Regions from separate parts of the Thermoanaerobacter kivui genome, predicted to be linked through region 1. Evidence: riboswitches for the same ligand, from Rfam matches in the RefSeq annotation. Region 1 holds a riboswitch; the other holds the start of a gene.

Evidence for each region. Region 1 has a riboswitch for molybdenum cofactor ahead of TKV_RS09100 (substrate-binding domain-containing protein). Riboswitches for the same ligand answer to the same signal wherever they lie in the genome.
Region 2: linked by a shared signal. The riboswitch ahead of TKV_RS13870 (formate--tetrahydrofolate ligase) and the one ahead of TKV_RS09100 (substrate-binding domain-containing protein) in region 1 are both predicted to bind molybdenum cofactor.

What each region holds. Positions count from the first base shown of each region.
Region 1 covers NZ_CP009170.1:1,804,360-1,811,954, forward strand. The annotation lists gene moaA (GTP 3',8-cyclase MoaA) at 1-147, opposite strand, end outside; gene TKV_RS09075 (molybdopterin biosynthesis protein) at 160-2,067, opposite strand; gene TKV_RS09080 (molybdopterin molybdotransferase MoeA) at 2,077-3,300, opposite strand; gene TKV_RS09085 (MogA/MoaB family molybdenum cofactor biosynthesis protein) at 3,302-3,799, opposite strand; gene TKV_RS09090 (energy-coupling factor ABC transporter ATP-binding protein) at 3,985-4,746, opposite strand; gene TKV_RS09095 (ABC transporter permease) at 4,797-5,495, opposite strand; gene TKV_RS09100 (substrate-binding domain-containing protein) at 5,635-6,513, opposite strand; molybdenum cofactor riboswitch at 6,712-6,835, opposite strand; gene mobB (molybdopterin-guanine dinucleotide biosynthesis protein B) at 7,056-7,595, opposite strand, start outside.
Region 2 covers NZ_CP009170.1:1,919,525-1,927,119, forward strand. The annotation lists gene TKV_RS09710 (formate/nitrite transporter family protein) at 217-1,092, opposite strand; partial or broken gene TKV_RS13870 (formate--tetrahydrofolate ligase) at 1,133-1,228, opposite strand; molybdenum cofactor riboswitch at 1,443-1,566, opposite strand; gene fdhD (formate dehydrogenase accessory sulfurtransferase FdhD) at 1,921-2,757, opposite strand; gene TKV_RS09720 ([FeFe] hydrogenase, group A) at 2,895-4,280, opposite strand; gene TKV_RS09725 (4Fe-4S dicluster domain-containing protein) at 4,320-4,898, opposite strand; gene TKV_RS09730 (4Fe-4S dicluster domain-containing protein) at 4,990-5,544, opposite strand; gene fdhF (formate dehydrogenase subunit alpha) at 5,546-7,595, opposite strand, start outside.

The DNA.
Region 1 (7,595 bases):
TTTTAAAATTTCTTCGTTCCTTAGAATCTCATTATGATCTTTTTTGGGTATTCCCTCCTCCGGCATACAATAAATGCACCTTAAGTTACATCTATCCGTAACAGAAACTCTTAAATAATCAACATTTCTTCCTAACCTATCTCTCATAAAAACTCTCCTTTACTCGATAATGATAATTTCTCCTAAATTGCTATAGTCATACCCTCCAAGCTTATCAAGCTCATTTTTAAATTCTTCTGAATTTATAACCTCCAAAAACTGCTTTACCCCTTCAAGTTCTAAGTACTCAACGGGAATTGCAATGTCATACTCTTCATTTGCTATCGGAATAAAATCAAGGTCCATAATCTTAGCAGCAGAAAATACCCCAAGTCCAGCATCTGCATTTCCTTTAGCTATTTGTGCTGCAACCGAAATATGAGTATATTCTTCCCTATCATAACCTATGATGTCTTTGGGATTTATACCCAATCTTTTTAATTCATAATCAAGCAAAATCCTTGTACCAGATCCCTTTTGCCTGTTCACAAACCTTGCACCTTTTTTTACAATATCCTCCAAAGAATTAATCTCTAGTAGATTACCTTTTTTAACCATAAGCCCCTGAATTCTTTTTACAAATTTTATAAGGGCAATTTTTCTGTTTGGAATATATCTTTTCACATAAGATTTATTATACTCACCCGTTTCCACATCAAGAAGGTGAATTGTTGCAAAATGTGTTTCCCTATCCTTCAATGAGAGTATTCCCCCAATGCTTCCGACATGGGCTGAAGATAGCGTGAATTTTCCTCTTTTGGCAAGAAGATCTGCTGCAATATCAAGTATCAAATCGTGGCTTCCTATACAAAGAATTGTATTTTTAATCTCGTCTTCGCTTTTTAATATGTTTACATTAACCCTTGTCCCTTTTTCATAACCCTCAAGCTCCTCAGGTATTTCCAAAACCCCATCAGCCCTTACAAGGCTCATTGTAGTACCTGCTCCCCGTTCAATTGGCGCTGCGATGTATTTACCGTCTATAAAACCAAGTTTTACTCTTACAAACTCAAGATATTTTGAAGATGACATAATTCTTTTTGAAAGAGTTGCTTCTATATATCTCTTATCCTTTATATCATATCCTTGAACAAAGTTGATAAGCTTCTTAACTATGTTTTCCATTATAAAATAAGCTGAAACAGGAAAACCTGGTATTCCAACAATAGGCTTATTGTTTACCTTTCCTAGTATAACTGGCTTTCCAGGTTTTATAGCAATTCCATGAATATAGACTTCACCTAAGGTTTCAATAACCTTTTTAGAATAATCCTCACGTCCTGCAGATGAACCAGCATTTAATAGGATAATGTCGTATTCCTTTGAAGCTTTATCAACAGCAGCTTTCAATTTCTCAAAATCATCTCTTACAATATCAAATCTTGTTGGAATTCCACCGTATTCTTCAACCTGCGCGGCAAAAACTCTCGAGTTAAATTCTATTATATCTCCAACTTTAAGTTCTTCCCCTGGTTCTACTAGCTCTGTTCCTGTTGGAATGATTGCAACTTTAGGCTTTTTATAAACTTCAACTTCAAATACTCCTCCTGCAATCAAAGCACCAATATCAACAGGTCTTATTCTATGGCTTTGAGGAAGTATAAGTTGTCCTTCTACTATATCCTCACCAATTTGTCGTATATTTTGCCATGGAATAGCAGGCTTTATTATCTCAACCTCATCTTGAGATACCCAAATTAAATCTTCAACCATAATTACGCAATCATATTCATCTGGAATAGGATCACCTGTATCAACAACTACATAATCAACTCCTTCTTTAAGCCTTACAGGATTTTTGTCTGTCGCAGTAAATGTCTTTTTTGCTACTGTTGCAATCCCGTCAACAGCAGAACTGTTGTAAAAGGGCGATGAAATTTTGGCAAATATAGGTTTTGCTGTAATTCTACCATTTGCTTCATAAGTTTTTACATATTCTGTTTCAACCTTAAAATCTTTTATTTTTTCAAGAAAAATATTTATTGCCTCATTCAAGCTTATATTTGAAAGATAGATATTTTGCCTCATAGCACCCTCCTAAAATTTATAAACTTTAACTATTTGTCCTTCAGATATGCCCTCTAATTCTTTTTCAATGTAAACATATCCAAAGGATTTTGCAAAACGAGATATAAGCCCTGATTCATAATAAGTGGGATACGCAATTAATTTTCCTTCCGCTTCTTTTATACTAACAGGTAAAAATTCTGCTCTACCCTCAGCCTTATGATAGTTTACGGCAAACCTGCACTCAACCGGATATTCTTCTCTTTCAAAATTCCTTATCCTGTCCAAATAGTGAATAACAAGGGTCTTAAATATTACCGCACACGCCAGTGGGTGCCCCGGAAGTCCAAATATGAATTTATCACCTGCTTTTCCAACAATCGTAGGTTTCCCAGGTCGTATAGCAACTCCATGAATAAAAATATTCGAATTTTTAAATGAGCTTATAACCTTGAGAGTTTCATCTTTGTTGCCGGCTGAACTGCCACCCGACATCAAAACTAAATCGCATTCACTTATTGCCGCTTGCAATTTCTCTCTTAATTTTTCATAATCATCTTTAACAATGCCGTATAGAACAGGCTCTGCTCCTTCTTCAAGACACAGAGAGTATAACAGATAGCTATTTATGTCCCTGACCTGTCCTTTATTAATTTTCTCCTTAGGGTCCACTATCTCATCGCCTGTGGAAATAATTCCAACCTTTACTTTTTTATAAACCTCCACCTCTAATATTCCAAGACTTGATAAAACCCCTATCTCGTAGGGTCTCAATTTTGTGCCTTTTTTTAAAATGAGTTCACCTTTTTTTACATCTTCTCCAATTTCAATTATGTTTTGAAAGGGCGCAGCTGGTTTATTGACTAAAATAGTTTCATCATCAAGTTTTTCTGTGTATTCAATCATAACAACAGTATCGGCACTTTCAGGAAGCATACCCCCTGTTGGAACATACATGCACTCTCCTGGCATTATATCCAGGGTTGGTTCCGTTCCTATCTTGACTTCTCCAACAAGCTTTAAAATTGCAGGTAAACTCTCACTCGCTCCAAAAACATCACTCGAAATCACAGCATATCCATCAACGGTTGATTTTCTAAAATCGGGAACATTTTCCGGTGCATATATGTCTTTTGCTAAAATTCTTCCTAACGAATTTAAAATACTTATTTTCTCTATGCCAGGTTTAAAACTAATATTTTTTTCTATTATCTCCTTTGCCTCTTTTACTGTAACAAGTTTTAAAAGTTCCATTTTAATCGTCCTTTCTTGCACATTCTGAAGCTTCACCCTTTAAAATCTCAATTCCATGCTTAAGAGCAGGTAAAACAACATTTAAGTTTTCAACAGCCCCCTTAGGGCTTCCTGGAAGATTTATGATTAAAGTGCTCTTTCTAATTCCTGCAACTGCACGAGATAGCATAGCATGTGGAGTTATTTCTAAAGACTTTGCCCTCATTGCTTCTGGAATTCCAGGAACCAATTTCTCAACCACAGCCATCGTTGCTTCTGGTGTTACGTCCCTCTTTGAAAATCCAGTTCCTCCATTTGTCAAAACAAGGTCAACTTTTAATTCATCACAAAATCTTATTAGTTCACGTTTTATATCTTCTATTTCATCTGGAACGATTCTTATTTCTTCAATAGAATATATCGCTGGATCTAAAACTTCTTTTATAGCAGATGATGTTGTGTCAATTCTCTCTCCTCTAAAACCCTTGTCACTAACAGTCAAAATAGCAACTTTAATCATTAATTTATCATCCCCTTTCTTGCTTTCCCCCACTAATTTATTTTTTTATCCTGCCCTCATTTATAATAAAAGTATAGTAATTAGTATTCCTTCTACTTGAAATAAAAAACTTTTTTCGCAAACTGCTTAAATAAGTATGGTATAGAGTAGAGACATATTGAGCAACCTTTGTATCCCGAAAAACTTTACTCCGGAAAAATCTCACGCACAAGTGGAGATTGTATGCGCAAAGTTTGGGTTTTACCTTGTGCAACAATGTGCCCATCCAAAAGAACCAGCGTGCGCTCAGTAAGATCGAGAAGGTCACGAAAATCATGACTAATAAGAAGCAGTGAAACCTTGTTTTTTGCCAGAATCTCCCGAAGAAGGGCCTTTAGTGGACTGCGTGAAGTAGCATCCACTGCTGCAAAAGGTTCATCAAGGAACAAAATTTCCGGTTCCATAGCAAACGCCCTTGCTAGCTGAAGACGTGCAAGTTCTCCCCCAGAAAGTGTATGTATCCGCTGAAAAGCAAGCTTTTCTAAATCAAAACACTTAAGCCAATCATATGCCCGCTTGGTTGCTTCTCGGGCAGAAAGTCCTCGCATGCGCAGGGGAATACTCACGTTTTGCAAAACACTCCCTGTGAGCGTTGTCGGTTGTTGAAAGACGATAGACATCTTTCGGCGAACGGTCACTGAAGACCGTCCGTCTCCCATAAAGCCAAGAACTGTAAGCCTCCCAGAAGACGGTGGAATTAGTAAGGATAAGACTTTAAGGAGCGTACTTTTTCCTGAACCATTGGGACCCGCAAGTCCCAAACGTTCCCCTTGATGCAAAACGAGGCTTATGTTTCGCAGGATAAAGCGTTCATTGCGCCGTACACTAATATCTTCGGCTATAATAACCGGCGTTTGATTCTCTATACCCCGAAAATCGGTAGCTTTGCGTTCAAACATATAATTCATACTCCTCTACCTCCTTTCTTTAATCTAATTATTTCTTGTTTTTCCCACTTCTACTTTAAGTTTTGTTGATACTGAAGGTGGGTAATAAAGGCAGTAATAGAAAACGATAAGGCAAGAAGTACAAAACTTATCGCTAACGCGCGGTCAAACTCACCCTTAGATACTTCAAGAACAATAGCGGTGGTAAGCGTGCGGGTTTCCCCAGCGATGTTCCCTCCTACCATCATTGCTGCTCCTACCTCCGAAATTGCACGTCCAAAACCGGCAATGATTGCTGTTAAAACTGAGCTACGAATTTCCCGAAGCAAAAGCCACATATATTGAAGAGGGTTCAACCCTAAAGAAAGAAAAAAATCGTGTAATTTAGCTTTTTTATCCGACGCGGCTGCAGCTACCAAAGCTACAATAATAGGCACGGTAAGAATTACTTCAGCAATGATGATGGCAGTAGGAGTATAAATCAGCTTTAGTCCTCCTAAAGGGCCGGTACGCCATAGCACAATAGCTACCCAAAGTCCCACAACTGTCGGTGGAAGTCCCATGCCGGTATTGGCTAAAGTCAGAAGAAAATCCCTGCCACGAAACGTGCTTACTCCAAGTGCAATCCCAAGTGGAAGGCCAATGGCTGAACTTATCCCTATAGCCCACGCAGCAATCCTAAGAGAAAGAAGAGTAATTTCTCTGATTTCTGGATCCCCATGAACAAGAAATTTGAATGCTCCTTTCAGGCCTTCCCAAATAAGCTCCACTTTTATTCAACTCCTACCTCAATATTTTGTAATTAGCTCAATCAAGCTTGAAAAATCCCATTTTTTGGCTAAATCTGAGCTTTTCTGCTTTTTTAAACGAAGCCTCTTTAAAACAACGTAACAACTCTCTATCTTAATTCTAATTCCCTTTTTGAGCATCTGGGAAAAAGAGCGGCATTCCGTACTTGTCTACCCCAAATTTGCCAATAAGCTCCTGCGTTCTGGGCGAAATCATAAACTCCACAAAAGCTTTGGCTCCATCGCTGTTTATGTGTTTCCCAGGATGTTTCTCGGGGTTAACCTGCATCACGTGATAAATATTAAGAAGACCCTTATCTCCTTCTCGAACAATGGTAAGATCTATTTTATCGCGGTATGCAAGGTATGTTCCCCGATCAGTTAGTGTATATGCCCGTTTTTCGTTAGCAATAAGGAGCGTTTGTCCCATTCCTGTGCCGCTTTCTATATACCACGACTTCCCCTTGGGATCAATCCCTGCTGCTTTCCATAAACTCAATTCCTTTTTGTGTGTACCCGAATCATCACCCCTCGAAACAAACGGTACACCTTTTTCAGCAATCTCCTGAAAGGCTGCTTCTACTGAAACCGCATTCTTAACTTGCGCTGGATCCTCTGAAGGACCAACCACAATGAAATCATTGTGCATTACCAACTGATAGTTTATAACATCCTTGTTGTCCACAAGTTCTTTCTCTGCTGCAGGAGCATGTGTAAGAAGAACATCTGCTTCCCCCCTTTTTCCCATCTCCAAAGCCTGTCCTGTCCCCACGGCAACCACTTTTACTTTGTATCCTGTTTCTTTCTCAAAGATCGGTAAAAGGTAATCCAAAAGCCCACTATCCTGCGTGCTTGTTGTTGTCACCAAAATTACATCTCGATTACCTGGGGAAATCTTCTCTGAAGTTTTAGAACCTGTACAACCGTTCAGAGAAAACAAACTAAACAACAAAATAGAATATAAAAGGATCATCAAAAACTTCTTTGATATTCTTGCCATGGTATTCATCCTCTTTCATCACTATTAGTTTTTGTTTAAACCTTACCCATTAAAACTGGAAAGATTCCATTCTTTAGCTTTTACCATTGAAATTAGTCCCTAACAAAGGTACAAAAAAATGCCTTCCGGAGAAGGCACTGCATCGTTTTCGCAAAGCAAGGACACAATTTTACCTTACGCATTCTTGCTTTGCATAAATGCAAATGCATTGCCTCTCCTTTCCAACACGGGAGGCATTGATGTTTCCATCAATACCCTATCGGCCTTTATCTCATAGGGCTCTTCGCCCCTTAGACATAAAGGCTCGGAGAGTTATTCTCCTTACTTTAATAATTTTTTTATCTCGATTAATTAGCTTCGTCAAGCGATCTTAGATACATAATTTTTGCCCACCCCAACATTATTTATAGTAAGAACGCCAGCATTGGTTAAAAAGACTAATAACACTTCACATTACTCTTCCTGTCATAAGATCCTTAAGTCTGTCGTAATTATCCTGAACTAATAATTTCAATTCATCTATGCGTTTATGGGTGTATTATTCACTTATTTTTTATGATTAGCTCAACCTTCTCAATTTTATGGTTTTCCATGCCAAGTGCATCGATCATACCAAGAACTGTTTTTGATATAAATTCCTGTACAAATGGATTCATAGGTACCGGGTGACCATTTATTCTCAGAAGAGCCCTTTTTGGCTGGCTCTTACAGTTTATATCATCGGCAGCTCCCTGGACCTTTGCCATTGCAAAGTCCCTGCATGATTCAAAACCACACTTTTTACAGTTAAGCCCCTGCAGCAAACAGTAACTTCTGTTCTTTATGACTTCAATGAGTTCATCCAATTCTTCCTCCTTAAGGGAGAATGGATCCACCTTTCTTATTGTGAATTCATTTTCAGTGGAAGTAGAAATGTTTGCATAAGGCATTCCTTTAAAACCCTCGATAACCAGGAAATCGAAATCCCCAAGAAGCTGGATAGTACCTACAAGTTCATCAAGCACCATTTTCCTACCAAGAAGAAAAAAGGTTTCTTCTCCACTACCGACTACAAGCTCTACCCCTGCTTCTTTGTGTTTACC
Region 2 (7,595 bases), 120 kb from region 1:
TGTCAATTAATTGGCTTTGTCAAGTAATTTTAGATACATGCAAAAAAGTAAGATTTTTTAAAAAACAAATATAAAGCTTAAATAGAAATTTAAAATTCCAAATTGAGTATCTCATCTTTAACAGACTTACATTTTTCGATGAGAATGTTGCATTCTTTTAAGGTATAACATGAGTAGACAGATAGTGCTGATAGATTTGTTCCTTTAGCGTTATTTTTATTTTTCAGCCTTCAGATATACCCACCAATAAACCGTCCCAACAAATAAACCAGCACCGACTATATTTCCCAAGGTCACAGGTATTAGGTTATTTACAAGGAAACTTTCCCATGTAGCTTTTAATAAAGGTGCATGTGCTGCAATTCCTTGAGCACTTTTAGCAAAGGCAATATACGCAGGGTCATTTCCAGCATAGATACCTAATGGAATAAAAAACATATTGGCTACAGAGTGCTCAAATCCAATGGCAACAAAGGCCATTATCGGCCACCATATAGCAAAAATCTTGCCCACAATATCTTCGGCAGCAAAGGCCATCCAAACAGCCAAGGCAACCAGCCAGTTACACCCAACTGCTCGCCAAAAAGCAACCCACCAAGGCATAGAGGTTTTTGCATTAGCAATCTTAACTACAAATGCCGCCCATGGCATAGAAGTTACAACATCACCTGTTTTAACAGGTTCTAAAATCAAACCAGTAAAATATGACAAAACATAAGCAACAAAGACAGAACCTATGAAATTCCCAATGTAAACAAAAGTCCAGTTTTTAATAATCCCACCAAAGCCTATCTTTTTATCTAAAAAAGCTATAGGTTGAGTCATCATATTTCCAGTAACAAGCTCTCCCCCAGCAATAAGAACCATCATAAGCCCTACCGGGAACACTGCAGCAAAGATAAATTTTTGTAAACTGCCCAAAACCTCATTAGGTATTGTCCCAGCTACTTTAACAGCAAGAAGTCCTCCCAGCGCAATATATGCCCCTGCAAGAAAACCCAAAACAAGCATTTTGATAATAGGCAGTTCAGCTTTTGCTCTTCCTGTTTGAACCATACCCTGGGCTATTTCTTTTGGTGTCTTAAAAGCCATAAAACTCATCTCCCTTTTTTAACATTTAAATAAATGGATTTTAGAACAGTCCAGTAATTCTGCCAGTTTCATCTACATCTATATTCTCAGCAGCTGGCTTCTTTGGCAATCCTGGCATGGTCATAATTTCACCAGTAGCATCAGCACAAGAGAGCCCTCAGTTTTTTCTTAATTTTCCAATTTTGCTACTCGACATTACACCGTATATCTAAAATAAACTTATAGCTGTTTCACTGAAAATATAACCAAAAATTTATCCCCAAAACAAAAAACGCCTTCCGGAGAAGGCGCTACATCGCTTTCACACGACAAAGATATGCCTAATTTAAAGCATCCTTGCCTTACATAATTGCGAATGCATTACCTCTCCTTTCCAACACGGGAGGCATTGACGTTTCCATCAATACCCTATCGGCCTTTATCTCATAGGGCTCTTCGCCACTTAGACATAAAGGCTCGGAGAGTTATTGTATTGTTAATCTTTCTTATTGAGAATATTATGCCAACTAATTAGCTTTGTTAAATGATATTACTCACCCAATTATCCTTACTAACTTAATTAAAAGTATACCTCGCCAAGTCGTGAACTACCGCCACTTGTAGAAGTGTCCGCGACGTAGAGAAGTTTGGCAGTCTATGCACCCTTATTCTCACAGTGTTGTTCACACACCCACTACTGACTATCTGCCACAGAGCAGACTCGCCAGCTACGTTATCTAATGATATTTTAGCATTTTATAGATTAGTTTTCAAAGCATTGTTTAGCGATTCATCTCCCACTTATAGAAATTGGGAGTCTTCTCTTTTATCCTGGATAAATTTAAAAAACTACCAAACAAATCTTTCAGGGCATGAATAGATATTTAATCTATCGCCTCTTGCAAAACCCGCAATAGTTATGTTTAATTTTCTTCCAACCTCAACGGCTAAAGCAGTAGGAGCTGAAATGGACACCACTACAGGTACCTTCCTTTTAGCTGCTTTTAATAACATTTCGACGGATATCCTTCCGCTTGTGAAAACAGCTTTATCCTGAAGGTCTATACCATCTAAAAGAGCCTGCCCAAACGCTTTATCAAAAGCGTTATGCCTACCTATATCTTCATGAAAAATTATAAAATCCTTGTCATCAGCAATCGCACAGCTGTGTACTCCCCCTGTTATCTTGAACAAGCCCGAGCCATTGTTAAATCTCTCTGATAGATTGATTATATCCTTTAACTTGTATTTAATGTTGCTTGTTATTGGGCCTATGTTTAACTGCTCAGGAAAACAAATGCAGGGATTGCATGTGAAGTTGCAGTGACAACAGGTCTTGCCTATCTTTAACTGATCATGAAAACAAATGTTTTTTTCTCCGCTACTCATTATAAATAGATTCTTCACTGAAGAAGCATCTATACTTTTAAGAATTTCCACATGAGCTTTCCCTTCTCTTTCTTCAATAAAGATTCTCTTTATATCCTCTTTTTTTTCAATAATGCCTTGGGACTGAAGGTATCCTACAACCAAACAATCTAATGCTAAAGGAGTGCAGAAAAAAGATGCAAACTCAATAGCGTTTACATAAAGCTTTAAGATATATTCTACAATCACACTATCTGAAAAGCTTTCAACCAAACCATTTTTGTATTTTAAAATATTAATACTTTTAAATGATTCCATTCACTTCCTCCTTAAGAGATTTCGTGAACTACTCCCACCTTCAAAGGTTGAGACTTCGTGAGAAGTTTGGTAGCTTTACGCCATGCCTTATTCTCACAGGATTGTTTACAACCCACTACCAACAAAATTTTTGATTTTTATACTTTTTTTCTCGGTGTATATTTAGTGTGTAATAAATGATGTGACTGTTTGCCTAAAGGTTCACCCAAAAATTCCTCGTATAATTTCTTTATAGCAGGATTTTCATGTGATTTCCTGAGTTCAAGCTCTGCATCATGTTTATATAGAGCTTCTTTTCTTTTCTTATATGCAACTTCCCTATATTCTTCTAAAAGAAGTTTCGGTTGTCCACCACCGCTTATACATCCTTCTGGACAAGTCATCACTTCAACGAAATGAAGGTCACATTTGTTTTTCTTTATATCTTCAAGTATTGGTATAACATTTTTTAAACCTGAAACCACAGCTATTTTCAATTCTAACTCTCCTACCTGAACGGTTGCAGTCCTTATACCTTCTCCGCCGCGAACAAACTCTATGTCTATATTAGGTATTGGCTTTTTAGTAATTAATTCATAAGCCGTTCTAAGTGCAGCCTCCATTACACCACCCGTATTGCCGAAGATTGTAGCAGCACCGGTATAATTCCCTAAAGGAGAGTCAAATTCTTCATCAGGCAGAGTTGCAAAATCAATTCCCTTATCTTTCATCAAGTGAGCCAATTCTCTTGTTGTTATTACCAAATCTACATCTTTATAACCACTGCTTCTCATTTCAGGTCTGTCGCTTTCATATGACTTACAAGTACAAGGCATAACAGATACACTAAATATCTTAGCAGGGTCTACATTATTTATCTTTGCTCCGTAGGTTTTTATAATTGCACCTGTCATTTGTTGTGGAGATTTGCAAGTTGAAATATGTTTCAAAAGCTCAGGGTATGTTTGTTCAGCAAATTTAACCCATGCAGGACAACAGGAAGTGAACATTGGCAAATCTTTGCCCTCTTTTATCCTTTTTACCAACTCATTTGCTTCTTCTATAATAGTCAAATCGGCTCCGAAATTGGTATCATATACCCTATCAAAATTTAAACGGCGTAGAGCTGCAACCAATTTCCCAGGTGTTAAATCTCCCAAATCCAACCCAAATTCCTCGGCTATAGAAACTCTAATAGCCGGAGCACATTGTACAACCTTAAAAAGTTGAGGATTTTCCAATGCCTCTTTAACCTGCCTTGCATACCCTAAATTATATGCAGCAAACAATGGCTCTTTAACGCTATCCAACATTCCTCTCTCTTGTAATTTTACATTTCTTGGTGTTATGCTTTCATCAAAATAAGAAGCATAAGAACTGCATTTTTGTACACATTGTCCGCACATTACACAGACTTCTGTGTTTATCTTTTGTGGTTTGCCCTTTTCCCCTTCAATTGCATCAACAGGACATACCTCTGCACATCGTCTGCATCCGGTACATAACTCCTGATCTATATTAATTATAGCTTTATTTGCAGACATGTTCACATCCCTTTCTTTTCAATATTATTAATTAATAAATTATCTTACCACTCTTAAAAAACTCAACGCAGCCTCTTTATTACGAGCTTTTTTCATTTCGGTTGGCATAACCAAAGTCAACGCATTTTCGGGACATGCCTTTACACAAGCAGGTTCTCCTAAATCATTACACAAATCACATTTATATGCTATTATTCTTGGTTCTTGCACCAATCCGCTTTCACTTTCTTCTTTAAGATTGATTTGAAACACTTCTCTACCATCTTCATATTGAGGCAATAGTTCAATAGCCCCAAATGGACATGCCAATAAACAACTCTTACAGCCTATGCACAACTTTTCATCTACTACGATAGCATTACCTTCCCGCTTAATTGCTCCTACTGTACAAACATTAGCACAGGGGGCATCCTCGCAATGACGACATTGTATAGGCATTGTGCCATGTTCAGTTTTGATTAGATGTAATCTTGGTATAACTGGAATGGATACAGTACCAACCGTCGCACCTACATGGTTATTTCTATTATGAACCGCAAAACAAGCAACTTCACAAGCTTTACAGCCTATACATTTTGCAGGATTTGCCACAACAAAAGGATTAAGTTGCGTTTTCATCTTATCCACACCTTTCAAAAACAATATTGAGTAACAATTTACTTTCTGATACATGAAAATCTCAAATAGATAGAAATATTAGCAAAAATCATTACTTAGTTCCATAAACAGAAAGCAGACTCTCAACATTAACAGTTCTTTTATTCTTAACCATTTTATTTATCTCATCACCATCAACCAATTTCAAAGCCTTAGTCGGACAAAACTGTACACACGCCGGGCCTTCTTCTCTAAAATTACACAAGTCACACTTCACAGCAACAATCCTCTGTTGAGTTTTCTGGTCTTGCATTAGATTTTCTTTTATATCTTTAAATATTGATTGCTCAAGGCTGTCTTGAACCGAAAAGTCAATAGCCCCAAATGAACAAGCTAATAGACAAGTTTTGCATCCTATACATGCTTTTTCATCTATTATTATGGCATTCCCCTCTTTTTTAATAGCTTCAACAGGACATACTTCAGCACAGGGAGCGTCCTCACAGTGACGACATTGTATGGGCATTATTCCTTCACTTGTATACGTAAGATAAAGTCGAGGAAATGGCTGTAGTCCTTGCTCTTCATGCACAAAAGCACAAGCAGCTATACATGTATAACAGCCCAAACAACGTTTAGGGTCAGCAATTACAAAACGGTTAGGCATTTCATTTTCCTCCCTTTTCCTTTGCTAACATGTTAGCAACATCTTTTTCCAATTCAACTTGATACTTTTCTATTTTCTCTTTCAAAATGGCCTGTGCCTCAACCTGTGATATTTTTTCAACTTTAGCAGCCGCTACTTTAAACTCAGGTATGCAGCAAATGGCATCACTTGCCGTATTAGTCAATTCGTTACAACAAGCTTCCCAATAATGAAAGGTCATAAAAATGGTCCCCTTAGGTACTCTTTCGGTTACCCATGCACGTGTCGCAACATATCCACGTCTTGTGGACACCCTAAGGAAATCTCCATCATTTATTCCTAACCTTGTAGCATCTTGAGGATTGATTTCCACTAACTCTTGAGGAGCAATCTGGTCAATAACCGGTGATTTACGCGTCATTGTAGCTGTATGATAGTGGTACACTCTCCTGCCAGTAGTCAATGTAAATGGATACTCTTCGTCAGGAAGCTCTGCAATACTGCCTACAATTACATGGTTGAAGTCTTGTTTTTCAGCCCCTTCATCACATATGCAGGTATTTGGATAGAATATCACAGGATACATCTGTGCTTTGCCTGAAGGGGTTGCAAATTTACCACCTAGGTAAAGAATAGGCGTTCCTGTATGGTCTTCGGTTGGACAAGGCCATGCAAGACCTTTCTCCTTCTCTAAACGAGCATAGCTAATACCACCAAATTTTTCTGGAACAATTTTTCGAACTTCATCCCAAATCTCTTGGACATTGTTATATTGCATTCCAGTATATCCCATTCTCTCGGCTATTTGGCTGAATATCCACCAGTCAGGTTTAGCCTCACCTGGAGCTTCAACCGCCTTTCGCACCCGCTGCACTCTGCGCTCTGTATTGGTAAACGTTCCGTCTTTTTCTGCCCAGCAGGCAGCTGGCAACACCACATGAGCCAAGCGTGCAGTTTCTGTAAGGAAGATGTCCTGCACTATCAAAAGGTCCAAGTGCTCTAAAGCATGGCGCAGATGATCAGAATCTGGATCGCTCATGATGGGATTTTCACCAAATATATACAGAGCACGAACACGTTTATTTAAAATGGCATCCGGAACTTCTGTCACCCTAAGTCCAATATTTGATGGTAGTTTTACGCCCCATACCTTCTCAAAGCGCTCGCGGTTTTGCTCCTTGGTCACATCTAAATATCCAGGCAGAACATTTGGCAGTGCCCCTACGTCACAAGCCCCTTGAACGTTGTTCTGCCCTCTTAGCGGGCATATTCCTGCGCCCGGGCGACCTAAATTGCCTGTAATTACAGCTAAGTTGGCAAGTGAAACAACATTTCCTGTGCCATGGCTAAATTGTGTAACACCCATTGAATACAAAATAGCCGCTGCTTGTGCCTGCCCGTAAAATCGAGCTGCTTTTATTAAATCTTTTTTTGGAATTCCTGTAAGCTCTTCAACATACTCTGGAGTATACTTTTCTACTGCTTTTGCCATTTCCTCAAAACCAACAGCATGATTCTTTACAAAATCGGTCTTAACAAGCCCTTCTTTTATGATTATATGGATCATTCCATTTATAAGAGGAATGTTATATCCAGAAGGCACCCTTAACCAAATATCAGCTTTATGGACCATTGCGTTCATTCTTGGGTCGGCTACAATAAGTTTAGCCCCACGCTCTTTGGCCTTTATAACATGAGCGGCTATTAAAGGATGGCATTCAGCTGTGTTGGAACCGATTATGAAAATAACATCTGAATAAGTACTTATTTCAGGAATGGAATTCGTCATTGCCCCGCTGCCTAACGTCATCGCCAACCCGGCGACAGTAGGTGCATGGCACAAACGGGCACAGTGGTCTACATTATTAATACCTATTACCGCCCTTGCAAACTTTTGAGCTGCATAATTATCTTCATTGGTGGCTCTGGCAGAACAAAACATAGCAAATGCATCTGAACCATATTCGCTCTTAATTTTCTTAAGGCCATTTGCAATAAAGTTCAGCGCCTCATCCCAAGAAACCGGAACAAATTTCCCATTCTTTTTGATAAGCGGGGAGGTCAAACGCCTG